2 regions of the uncultured Sphaerotilus sp. genome follow, and region 2 is predicted to be linked to the other one. Evidence: predicted binding sites of a transcription regulator. Region 2 holds the regulator's gene; the other holds the start of a gene.
What was found. The regulator sigma-54, encoded in region 2, starts transcription at its own class of promoters, with help from an activator protein. The targets are predictions, from matches to a motif close to TGGCANGNAANCTGCTTT.
Positions count from the first base shown of each region.

Region 1 (6,132 bases), on a different contig from region 2:
CCTGACCCACTTCGACGCCCACGGCCAGGCCCACATGGTGGATGTGGCCGACAAACGCGAAACCCACCGCGTCGCCACCGCCACGGGCACGATCCGCATGCTGCCGGCCACGCTGGCGCTCATCACGCAGGGCAACGCCAAGAAGGGCGACGTGATCGGCATCGCCCGCATTGCGGCCATCCAAGGAGCCAAGCGCACGGCCGACCTGATCCCGCTGTGCCACCCGTTGCCGATCACGCGGGTCGCGGTGGAATTCCAGACCGACGAGGCCGCCTGCGCCGTGCACTGCCAGGCGACGGTGGAAACGCTGGGCCGCACCGGGGTCGAGATGGAAGCGCTCACCGCCGTGCAGGTCGGCCTGCTGACCATCTACGACATGTGCAAGGCCGCCGACCGCGGCATGACCATGACCGACGTGCGCCTGCTGGAAAAGCGTGGCGGCAAGTCGGGGGACTGGACGGCCGACTGACTCAGGGCGCAGGCCGCAGGGCCTCGGCGGGCAAGCCAGGGTCCGGCAGGCACTGGAACGGCGTCCCCCCCTCCTTGTCGCAGGCGGCAAACAGCTCCGCCGACAAGGGGTTGCGGAATTCGCGCAGCCGCGCAGCCACGTGGGTCGCTTTCTCGATCTCGCCACGCGCCAGCAGCGCCCGTGCATAGGCCATCAGCAGCCGCGTGTCCGCCAGGTGGTAGAGCGGACGCTCGAACTCGCTGAACACCTCCTCGGGCTTGGCCGCCATGGTCACGGACGCATAGTCGGCGTGGTGGCCCCACAGCACGCTGCGCTGCCCGCGGGCGATGCGCTCAGCCAGCGGTGCCGGCTCGGCCCAGGACAGCTCCGGCTCGAAGATGACGGCCACGCTGGCGTATTCCACCGTCGACCAGAGCGAGCCGGACAAGGCCACCGCCCCCGTCACGCACCAGACCGGGCGCCAGGCCGCGGCGAAGCGGGACTGGGGCGGGTCCGATCGCACCGGCGCCAGGCCCGTCAGCCAGCCCGCCAGCACCGCCGCCGGCAGCAGGAAATACACGTACCACAGCGGGTATTCCAGCAGGCTGTGCACCCCCACCATCGTCAGCATGAACAAGGCCGCGCGGGCACCGCGGGCGGCATCGTCGTCGGCCACGGTCAGCGCGGCACGGGCCGTCCACAGCGCCGCCAGCGCGCAGCCGAGGACCACCGCCGCCACCGGCACACCCGACTCGACCGCCAGTTGCAGCACGATGTTGTGCGAATGGTCATAGAACGCGACCGGCCGCCCCGGGAACGGCGTCATCGACCAGATGAAGTTGTAGGCCCCCACCCCGACGCCGGTCCACGGATGGGCGGCGATCATGTCCCAGGTGTTCGCCCAGATCTTGCCGCGCGAGCTGCTCGGGTCGCCATGCAGCGTCTTCTTGAGCTGGTCCTCGCCATAGAACATGACGCCGTGCGCCGATAGCCATTGCTCCAGCCCCCACCAGCTCAGCGCGTACAGCGGCAGCATCGCCACCAGCAGCCAGCGCACGGGCTTGGGCAGGCGCCGGTCCAGGGCGCCCCACAGGGCCAGCAGCAGCACGCCCACCAGCCCCGTGCGCGAGGCGGTCAGCGCCACGCCGAACACCAGCACGCCCAGCACCACCGCCAGCACCTTCAGCGACTGGCGCTCGCGCACCGACAGCCAGACGGCCGCCGCCGCCGCCCACAGCAGCAGCGTGGAGAGCTGGTTCGGCTGGCGCATGTTGCCGATGGCGCGGCCGGCAATGGTGGGGAAGGAGATCAGGCGCCCATCGGCCAGTTCGGGGCGAAAGACCTGGACGACGCCGACCACGACACTCAGCAAGCCGGCCACCAGCAAGGCGGTCATGAGCGGTGTGACCCAGTCGTCGAGCCGGCCGGCCCGCGTGGCGGCGGCGGTGGCGTGCATCAAGGCGCCGGCCAGCACCAGACAGGCCAGTGGCGCCAGACGCTGGCCCCACGGCGCGCTGGAGGTGAGCGTGGCCGCCACCAGCAGCGCACCGGCCAGCAGCAGCAGCTTGGTGGACGTCGAGGCAGGCTGCGCGGCGAGACTCGGCCGGGCGGTCAGCGCCCAGACCAGCAGCCAGACGCCGCAGCCACCGAAGGCCACCACCTGGTTGAAATAGGTCGAGGTGGGCGGAGCGCTGCCGGCGATCAGGAAGGGCAAGGCCACGGCCAGCAGGGCCAGCGGCAGGAAGGAAACGGGGGGGTGGGCAGGCGCGGTCATGGGTGGCCGATCATAGCGAGGCCACCATGCAGCGCCCTGAAACGACAAATGCGCCCGGAGGCGCATTTGCGATGGCACTGACTGCCCGCAGGCAGTCAGGCTAGCATCAAGAGCAGGTCTTGGGCTTGATCTTGGCGTCCAGATCAGACGAGCACGTCCATGCCGTCGTGTTGTTCTGCTGAACCATCGTGTAGGTCATCTTCTTGCCAGAAATACCAGTCGCAACACCGGAAGACTTAAAGAGGACTTCAACCGTGCAGCCGCCCGTGTCAACGGGGGCACCTGCAGTGGTGATGGAGAGGACGTATTTGCCGGTAATGGTGTCGGCCTTTGCAATCTGCCCGGCAATCGCGCTCCCATTGGCAGGACAAGTCTTGTCTTGCGAGAAGGTAAATTCCACTTCTTTCTTCACGCCATCCGCAAGCGTCGAACCTTCAGCCGACTGCGCGCGCGCCGTGTAGTCCTGATACGCCGGCAGCGCGACGGCGGCCAGGATGCCGATGATCGCGACGACGATCATCAGTTCGATCAGCGTGAAACCTTGTTGAACTCGCTTCATGGTGCTTCCTGCAATGGGTGGGTGAAGATGCTTCTACTGTGCAGGGGCCGTGCCAGCCCCGAATCGAACAGAATTCACCCGATTCACCCCCATTTGCAGGGTTGATGCGACCAGAAATGGTGCTTGCACAGTTCGACGCTGCCAAAAAACGTCACATTCTTCGCGCCACGGACAGGATGTGTCACCCCGAAAAAAAGGGCCGCATCGCTGCGGCCCTCTCTGCTTGGCACTGAGCGCAAGGCCCAGGCAGCGGACATTACATGCCCATGCCGCCCATGTCGCCCATGCCACCCATGCCGCCGCCGCCCATCGAAGGCGAATCGTCCTTCGGTGCTTCAGCGATCATGCACTCGGTGGTCAGCATCAGCGATGCGACCGACGCGGCGTTCTGCAGCGCGGTGCGGGTGACCTTCGTCGGGTCCAGGATGCCCATGTCGATCATGTCGCCATAGGTGTCGTTGGCGGCGTTGAAGCCGTAGTTGCCCGAACCGGCCAGGATGGCGTTCACGACCACGCTCGGCTCGCCACCGGCGTTGGCCACGATTTCGCGCAGCGGGGCTTCGATGGCCTTCAGGACCAGCTTGATGCCGGCGTCCTGGTCAGCGTTGTCGCCAGCGATGACACCAGCAGCCTGACGCGCACGCAGCAGGGCCACGCCGCCACCAGCCACGATGCCTTCTTCGACGGCGGCACGGGTCGCGTGCAGGGCGTCTTCGACACGGGCCTTCTTTTCCTTCATCTCGACTTCGGTGGCAGCACCGACCTTGATGACGGCAACACCGCCGGCCAGCTTGGCCACGCGCTCTTGCAGCTTCTCGCGGTCGTAGTCGCTCGACGCTTCTTCGATCTGGATGCGGATCTGCTTGACACGCGCTTCGATGATGTCGGCGGTACCGGCGCCATCGATGATGATGGTGTTTTCCTTGCCCACTTCGACGCGCTTGGCCTGGCCCAGATCGGCCAGCGTGACCTTGTCCAGCGACATGCCGACTTCTTCGGCGATGACCTTGCCGCCCGTCAGGATGGCGATGTCTTCCAGCATGGCCTTGCGGCGGTCGCCGAAGCCCGGAGCCTTGACAGCGACGACCTTCAGGATGCCGCGGATGGTGTTCACCACCAGCGTGGCCAGCGCTTCGCCGTCCACGTCTTCAGCCACGATCAGCAGCGGACGGCCAGCCTTGGCGACTTGCTCCAGCGTCGGCAGCAGGTCACGGATGTTGGACACCTTCTTGTCGTACAGCAGCACGAAGGGGTTGTCCAGGATCGCCGACTGCTTTTCCGGGTTGTTGATGAAGTACGGCGACAGGTAGCCGCGGTCGAACTGCATGCCTTCGACGATGTCGAGTTCGTTGTCCAGCGACTTGCCGTCTTCGACGGTGATGACGCCTTCCTTGCCGACCTTGTCCATCGCCTTGGCGATGATCTCGCCGATCGACGAGTCGCTGTTGGCGGAGATCGAGCCGACCTGGCTGATTTCCTTGGTCGTCGTGGTGGCCTTCGAAGCGGCCTTCAGCTGGGCAACCAGGGCGGTGACCGCCTTGTCGATGCCGCGCTTCAGGTCCATCGGGTTCATGCCGGCGGCCACGTACTTCATGCCTTCGCGCACGATGGCTTGCGCCAGCACGGTGGCGGTGGTGGTGCCGTCACCGGCGTTGTCGGAGGTCTTGGAAGCAACTTCCTTGACCATCTGCGCGCCCATGTTCTGCAGCTTGTCCTTCAGTTCGACTTCCTTGGCGACCGAGACACCGTCCTTGGTCACGGTCGGGGCGCCGAACGAGCGCTCCAGAACGACATTGCGACCCTTCGGGCCCAGCGTGACCTTGACCGCGTTGGCCAGGATGTTCACGCCTTCAACCATGCGGTGACGGGCGTCTGCACCAAAAATAACGTCTTTAGCTGCCATGTTCTGACTCCGGAATCTTGAATGAATGAAGGGACGGGATTACTTGCCGACGACGGCGAAGAGGTCTTCTTCGCGCATCACGAGCAGTTCGTCGCCATCAACCTTGACCGACTGGCCGCTGTACTTGCCGAACAGGACGCGATCGCCCACGGCGACGTTCAGGGCGATGAAGTCGCCCTTGTCGTTGCGCTTGCCCGGGCCGACGGCCAGCACTTCACCCTGGTCGGGCTTCTCTGCGGCGTTGTCGGGGATCACGATGCCCGAGGCGGTCTTGGTTTCTTGTTCCAGACGCTTGACGATGACGCGGTCGTGCAGAGGACGAAGTTTCATTGCATCTCCTAGATACAGAGCAAATTCAGTGGGTGGGTCACTAGCACTCACCCAAGGCGAGTGCTAACAGGACTGATTATAGGAACGGTCCCGGCGCTTTCAAGAGGGGCGCCGCAGAGAAACCGCTAATCTTCTGAGGCTGCTCCCGGCCTGCCCCTGCGTACGATCCCGCCCAACGTGCCCATGAACACCCTGCCCGACGCCCGAACCGCCCTGCCCCCGGACGATGATCTGCGCGCAATCCTGCACAACGAGGTCCATGCCCGGCCAACGGCCCGCATCCGGCTGCCGGCACTGGTGGTCTATGTCGCCGTGCTGAACGACGGTGTGCGCCGGGAGGACGAGTGGGAGCATCTGAGGCGCCTGCCCGGCCAGGACGGACTGCGTCTGGCCGACCTGAGCAGCAGTTTCCTGCGCATCCGTCTGGCCGATTGCACCCTCAAGTGGGAGCGCCACAGCGAGTTCACCCGCTACTCCATCGTCCAGGCGATGCCCGAAGGGGCGGGCCTGGATGCGCCCGAGCCGCCTGCACTGGACACACTGGCCGTCGACGCGGACTGGCTGCGCACCATTCCCGGCCGCACGGTGGCCGCCATCAAGCTGGCGATGGTGATCGGTGACATCTCGAACGCCCCCGCCGCCGCACGCCTCGGCCAGCAGTGGCTGGGCCGGCGCAGCGTGGTGGCCTCCATCATGGGCACCTTCGGCCACTCGATCGCGGTGACGGCCTTCCGGCTGCGCGACAGCGGCTTCGAGCACATGCTGGTCATCGCCCCGGCCAGCACCACCGAGACCCGCGCCGGCCGCATCTCGCAGCGCCTGCTGGAGCTGGAGACCTACCGCCTGATGGCCCTGCGCGGCCTGCCGGCGGCCAAGTCGCTGGCGCCGATGCTGACCGAGGCCGAGGCCACGCTGGCCGACATCACCGCCCGCCTGGAGAACAAGCAGGCCACCGACCAGGAGCTGCTCGACACCCTGGTCGCGCTGGCCGCCAAGGTCGAGCGCGCCACCGCCGTCCACCAGTACCGCTTCTCCGCCACGCAGGCCTACCACGCCATCGTCGGCCAGCGCATCGCCGAGCTGCGCGAGAAGCCCATCTCCGGCACCCAGGGCATCGG
Region 1 is NZ_CAWURG010000048.1:30,379-36,510, reverse strand. It holds gene moaC (cyclic pyranopterin monophosphate synthase MoaC) at 1-469, shown strand, start outside; gene AABN02_RS17675 (Wzy polymerase domain-containing protein) at 471-2,222, opposite strand; gene AABN02_RS17670 (pilin) at 2,329-2,781, opposite strand; gene groL (chaperonin GroEL) at 3,038-4,684, opposite strand; gene groES (co-chaperone GroES) at 4,724-5,014, opposite strand; gene AABN02_RS17655 (DUF3422 domain-containing protein) at 5,198-6,132, shown strand, end outside.
Region 1: the regulator sigma-54 is predicted to act here: its motif matches at 2,819-2,836, upstream of AABN02_RS17670 (pilin).

Region 2 (6,132 bases):
TCCACCAGCAGGGCCAGCGGCTCGACAAGCCGGAGGCCCTGATCGAGTTCGCGGTGCAGAACGGGGCCGACAAGGCCAAGTTCACCGAGATGTACAACTCCTTCGGCATGCAGAACAAGGTCCGCCAGGGCAAGCAGCTCTCCGAGGCCTACAAGATCGACGGGGTGCCGGCGCTCGGCATCCACGGTCGCTACTACACCTCGCCGTCGCTGGCCGGCGGTGACAACACGCCCGAGCAGGAGGGCCAGGTCCGCGCGCTGGCACTGACCGACCAGCTCATCGCCAAGGTGCGCAAGGTCGGCTGAGCACGCGCCGCAGGCACCCAGGACCGACCACCGGGCCCGCGACAGAAGATGTCGCGGGCCCGGTCGCTTCTGGCTAGAATGAATGCAATTTCCATGCCTTGACCCCAGGGCTTTCCGGGGACCGTGTTCCATGCTGCCTGCCGTTTCCGTGCTGTTGTCCCGACATTCCGGCCTGATGCTCTTGCTGGGCGCCCTGCTGGCGGGGTTCGGCCTGCCGGCACATGCCGAAAAGGCCGACAGCGAGCAGGCGCTTGCTTTTGACGCAGGCCGCATGGTGCTGGACGGCAAGCGCAAGATCCGCACGCTCAGCGGCGGTGTCGAGATCACCCGCGGCACCCTCGTGCTCAAGGCGGCGCAGATCGAGCTGAAGGAGACCGCGCAGGGCCAGTTCGCCACGGCGACCGGTGCCGCCGGACAGGTCGCCACCTTCCGCCAGAAGCGCGAAGGGCTGGACGAGATCGTCGAAGGCCAGGCCCGGCGCATCGAATACGACACCGTCACCGAGACCGTGCGCTTCATCGACCAGGCGCAGGTGCGGGTGCTGCGCGGTGGCGTGCCGGCCGACCAGGTCACCGGCCAGACCATCGTCTACAACCATGCCCGCGACGTGTTCGAGGTGCAGGGCGGCGGTGTCGCTGGCGCCGCTGCGACGGCAGCGGGTGGCGGGCGCGTCAAGGGTGTGGTGACGCCGCGCAAGTCCAACAGCCCTACCAGCCCCGCCAGCCCGGCACCCGAGTCCACCAGCCCGGAGGCCCCCCGTTGACCGACACCCGCAGCTGCCTGGAAGCCGAGGGCCTGCAGAAGCGCTACGGCGCCCGGCTGGTCGTCAAGGACGTCCACCTCTCGGTGCGCAGCGGCGAGGTGGTCGGGCTGCTCGGGCCGAATGGCGCTGGCAAGACCACCAGCTTCTACATGCTGGTCGGGCTGGTGCGGGCCGACGCGGGCAGCATCCGCATCGACGGTGCCGAGGTGCAGCGCCTGCCCATCCACCAGCGGGCGCGGCTCGGGCTGTCCTACCTGCCGCAGGAGGCCTCGATCTTCCGGCGCCTCACGGTCGAGGAGAACATCCGCGCCGTGCTGGAGCTGCAGCACGACGAGAACGGCCGCCCGCTCGGCGCCGCGCGCATCGAGGTGCTGCTGGACGGCCTGCTCCACGACCTGTCGATCGAGCGGCTGCGCGCCAGCCCCGCCCCGGCCCTCTCGGGCGGCGAGCGCCGGCGGGTGGAGATCGCCCGGGCGCTGGCCACGCAGCCGCGTTTCATCCTGCTGGACGAGCCCTTTGCCGGGGTTGATCCGATTGCGGTGATCGAGATCCAGCGCATCATCGGATTCCTCAAGGCGCGTGGCATCGGCGTGCTGATCACCGACCACAACGTGCGCGAGACGCTGGGCATCTGCGACCGCGCCTACATCATCAGCGAGGGCCGTGTGCTGGCCGAAGGGACGCCGGCGGCGATCGTCGACAACCCGGACGTGCGCAAGGTCTACCTCGGCGAACACTTCCGCATGTGACTCCGACCCCGGTCCCGACCCCATGAAACCATCCCTGCAGGTCCGCCTGTCGCAGCACCTGGCGCTGACGCCACAGCTGCAGCAATCGATCCGGCTGCTGCAGCTCTCGACACTGGAGCTGCACCAGGAAGTCGAGCAGATGCTCGAAGCGAATCCCTTCCTGGAAGTCGATGAAGAGGGTGTTGCCCAGGACCGGCCCATGGCGGATGCCACCCTGGCTCCGCCCGAGCGCAGCGCCAGTGCCAGCGACGACTGGGATGGCGGCGACAGCACAGCCACCGCGACCAGCACGACCTCCGAGGCCGAGACGCCCGGCGTCGACCAGCTCGACTTCAACAGCAGCGCCAGCGACAGCAACGACTGGGACTCCGGCAGCGAGCGCGAAGACTACGACAGCCTCTCGGACGTGTCCGGTGCGCGCAGCAACGGCGTCGAGGACGAGGACGGCGACTGGAGCGAGCGCTCCAGCCTCACCGAAAGCCTCAACGACCACCTGCGTGGCCAGCTGCTCGGGATGCGGCTTGCGAACGAGGACATGCTGCTGGTCGAAGCGCTGATCGACTCGCTCAACGAGGACGGCTACCTGGCCGACGCCCTGGAAGACATCGCCGAGCGGCTGGCCATCGAGCTGTCGATCGGCGACACGCCCGGCGACGAGGAAGCCGCTGCGCTGCGCGAGGAGCTGATCGACCGGCTGCGCTGCGCCCTGGGCTGGCTGCAGAACCTGGAGCCCTGCGGTGTCGGGGCCCGCGATCTGGGCGAATGCCTGGTGCTGCAGCTGCGCGAATGCGACCGCACCGAGGCGCAGCGTGTGGCCATGCTGATCTGCCAGGGCCACCTGGAGCTGCTGGCGCGGCGCGACATGAAGAAGCTCACGGCCGCCACCGGCGCCGACGAGGACGACATCCGCGACGCCCAGTCGCTCATCCTCACGCTGGAGCCCAAGCCGGGCCGGCGCTTCGCCCGTGCCGAGGCCAACATCGTCGTGCCGGACGTGATCGTGCAGAAGGCCGGCCGCGGCTGGCGCGTCGTGCTGAATCCGGACGTGATGCCCAAGCTGCGCATCAACGACCTCTACGCCCAGGTCCTGCGCCAGCACCGCAGCCAGCGCCAGGGCGACGCCGGCGGCGCGACCCTGGCGGTGCGCCTTCAGGAGGCGCGCTGGTTCGTCAAGAACATCCTGCAGCGCTTCGACACCATCCAGCGCGTCTCGCAGGCCATCGTCGAGCGCCAGAAGGGCTTCTTCACCCACGGCGAGATCGCGATGAAGCCGCTGGTGCTGCGGGAGATCGCCGACGAGCTGGGCCTGCACGAGTCCACCATCTCGCGCGTGACCACCGCCAAGTACATGAACACGCCCTTCGGCACCTTCGAGCTGAAGTACTTCTTCGGCTCCTCGCTGAACACCGAGGCGGGCGGCAATGCGTCGAGCACGGCGGTGCGCGCGCTGATCAAGCAGTTCGTTGCCGCCGAGGACCAGAAGAAGCCGCTCTCCGACAGCCAGCTCAGCACGATGCTGGAAGAACAGGGCATCCAGGTCGCACGCCGCACGGTGGCCAAGTACCGCGAGGCGCTCAAGATCTCGCCGGCCAATCTGCGCAAGGCGATCTGACCGGACGGTTGCTGCCCGCGCACCAATCCGGGGCGGCCTGAAGCGGCGCTGCGCATGTCTGCGGGCGGGGTCCGGTAGTTACCCCGACAGACCTTGGTGCGTGGCGGTGGCGGGTGGCTCCGGGGGCGTGATCGAATCTGCGATCTGGCCGGCACGGCCCATGCAATGGAGGTACACCTAGGAGACCGCCATGCACGACCCAGTCCGCCACCAGATTGCCAGCCGCATCCACGATCTGCTCATGCACGAGATGGGCGAGGATGTGGACATCCACCTGATGCTCGGCCCGCCCGAATACGCCCGCGCGGTGCTCAGCCTGTGCCGGGCCTGCGGCAGCGCAGAGCTGGGCCGGTTGGCCGAGCAGTTCCTGATGACCCAGACGCCGCTGGCGCCTCTGCGGGCGGCCGCTGTCAGTCCTGCGCTGTCGACACGCCGCTGAAACGCTGCACCAGCCCCCGCAGCAGCGCCCGCACGTGGCGCAGCAGCCAGAAGGTCAGTCCCAGCATCACCACCACGGCCACGCCGAGCCCGACCGCGGCCCACATCGGCTGGACCCACGACAGCCACAGCATCGCCGGCACCGCAGCATCCCCTGCCAGCGACAGCCCCCAGTTGCTGAAGGGTTCGGGCGAGGTGTTGAACGCCGCCCGCGTCGTCGTCTTGGCCACATGCGCGGTGGCCGCCAGCGAGCCGCCGAGCACGGCCGCGGCCATCGACCAGCTGCCTTCGTCGCCACCAAAGACCGACGCCGCCAGCGCCGCCCCCGCCGGGATGCGCACGAAGGTGTGCAGCAGGTCCCAGAAGGAGTCGAAGCCGGGGATCTTGTCGGCGAAGAACTCGGCCGCCAGCATCAGGCCGCTCGCGCCCAGCACCACCGGCTGCTGCAGCCAGAGCAGCCCGCCCGGCAGCGGGATCCAGCCCAGGTGCCCGGCCAGCCCGGTGCAGAAGAGCACGGCGTACAGCCGCAGCCCGCTGGCCCAGCCCAGCGTGGCGGCGATCGACATCAGCTCCGGGGTGCCGAGGGCAGCGGTCATGGCGGCGTTCCTGTGGTGGAGAAAATCGCCGCGATGGTAGCCGGGTGCTGCCGCGGGTGCAGCGCCCGGCGGGCCGTGCTCAGCCCGGGTTCAGCGCGGTCGGATCGACCAGCGCGGCCAGGGCGCGCAGGAACCGCGTCAGCCGCGGGCCTTCGAGGAAGACGTCGGCGTTCGGCCCGTCGACCAGGCCGACGAAGCACTCGCGTCCGGCGTCGGTCTGCTGGGCGTCCACCAGACGCGACTCGATGCTGTCGTCCACCAGCACGTGGTGCACGGCCACCAGCCGCACGCGGTCGGTGCGGTGCACGCGGCTCAGGCGCTGCATCAGCAGGGCCGGGTTCCACGGGCGGTCGAGGTGGACGATCGCCGTGGCCGCGTGGCGCAGGCCAAGCTGCCCACCGCGGTCGTCGTCGTTGCACAGCAGCACGCGCAGCTCCGGCGCCTGCTGGAACTCGCCGATCAGCGCCCGCCGGGCGTCGCCGACCAGCTCGGGATGGAGGCGGCGGAAGGTGGTGCCGCGCGCCTCCAGAGCCGTGCCCAGCGCGTCGAGCGCCGCCGGCCATTGGCTGAACACGACCACCTTGGTCTCGGGCGTGCCCAGGGCCATGTCGATGGCTTGCAGGGCGGCGTCGATCTTGCCGTCCTGGCCGCACTGGCGCAGCGCGTGCAGCGTGCGCAGCAGCTGGCGCTGCTCGCTGCTGCCGAGGAACTGGCTGCGCTGCCAGCGCTGCACGCTGCGGCGCACCTGGCCCAGCAGCGTGTCGTGGGTGGCGCGCAGGTCCGGCGGCAGCGTGACCCGCGTGGTCTGCTCGACCGTCTCGGGCAGCTGGCGCAGCACGAAAGTGCGCGAGCGGCGCAGCATCCACGGCGCCAGCGCGTCGAAGTGACCGCCCTGCAAGGCGGCGACGGCGCCAAACCGGCTGCCGTCGATCCAGTCGAGCATGGCCTGCCAGGCGTCCGGGCGGTCGTCCAGCGGCGTGCGGGCGAGCACGAGGGCCCAGGGGCTGCCGGCGAGCGATTGCAGCCGGGCCACGCTGTCGGGATGGGCCCAGAGGGAGGCGGTCGCGTCGGCGGGCTCGTCGATGACCACCACGTCCGCGTCCAGCGCCTGCAGACGGTCGAGGTCGCCCGCGAGGCTGTCCAGATCGGCGATCACGGCGGTGATCGGTGCGTCGGTGTCCGTGGATGGGGCGGTTGCGGCGGACAGCGTGTCCAGCGTGACGGCGGCGGTGCCGGTCCACTGCTGCCACTGCGCGTGCCAGTGCGCCAGCCGCTCGGGCGGGCACAGCACCAGCGCCCGCGCCGCGCCGAAGCTCTGGCCGATCAGCCGCAGGGCCGCGATGGCCTGCACGGTCTTGCCCAGGCCGGCGTCATCGGCCAGCAGGCTGCGGCCGGCGCAGGCGGCGTAGAGCGCGCCTTCGGCCTGGTAGGGGCGCAGCGTGCCGGTCACCAGTGCCGCCAGCGCGGGGCTGAGCGGGCCGGCCGGGTGGCCCGCCTCCAGGTGCGCGACGCGGGAACGCATGTCGCGGGCCTGGGCCAGCCAGTCCCACACGGCCTCGTCCACCTGCAGCGTGTGGCGCCGTTCGCGGGCCAGGCGCACCAGATCGACCAGCGCCAGGTCGTTGACCAGCGGGGCGGCGTCGGTGGGCATGCCCAGCGCCTGCGCGGC
Region 2 is NZ_CAWURG010000033.1:16,710-22,841, forward strand. It holds gene AABN02_RS12745 (thiol:disulfide interchange protein DsbA/DsbL) at 1-305, shown strand, start outside; gene lptA (lipopolysaccharide transport periplasmic protein LptA) at 436-1,068, shown strand; gene lptB (LPS export ABC transporter ATP-binding protein) at 1,065-1,817, shown strand; gene AABN02_RS12760 (RNA polymerase factor sigma-54) at 1,840-3,429, shown strand; gene AABN02_RS12765 (hypothetical protein) at 3,620-3,868, shown strand; gene AABN02_RS12770 (DUF4126 domain-containing protein) at 3,840-4,463, opposite strand; gene AABN02_RS12775 (DEAD/DEAH box helicase) at 4,543-6,132, opposite strand, start outside.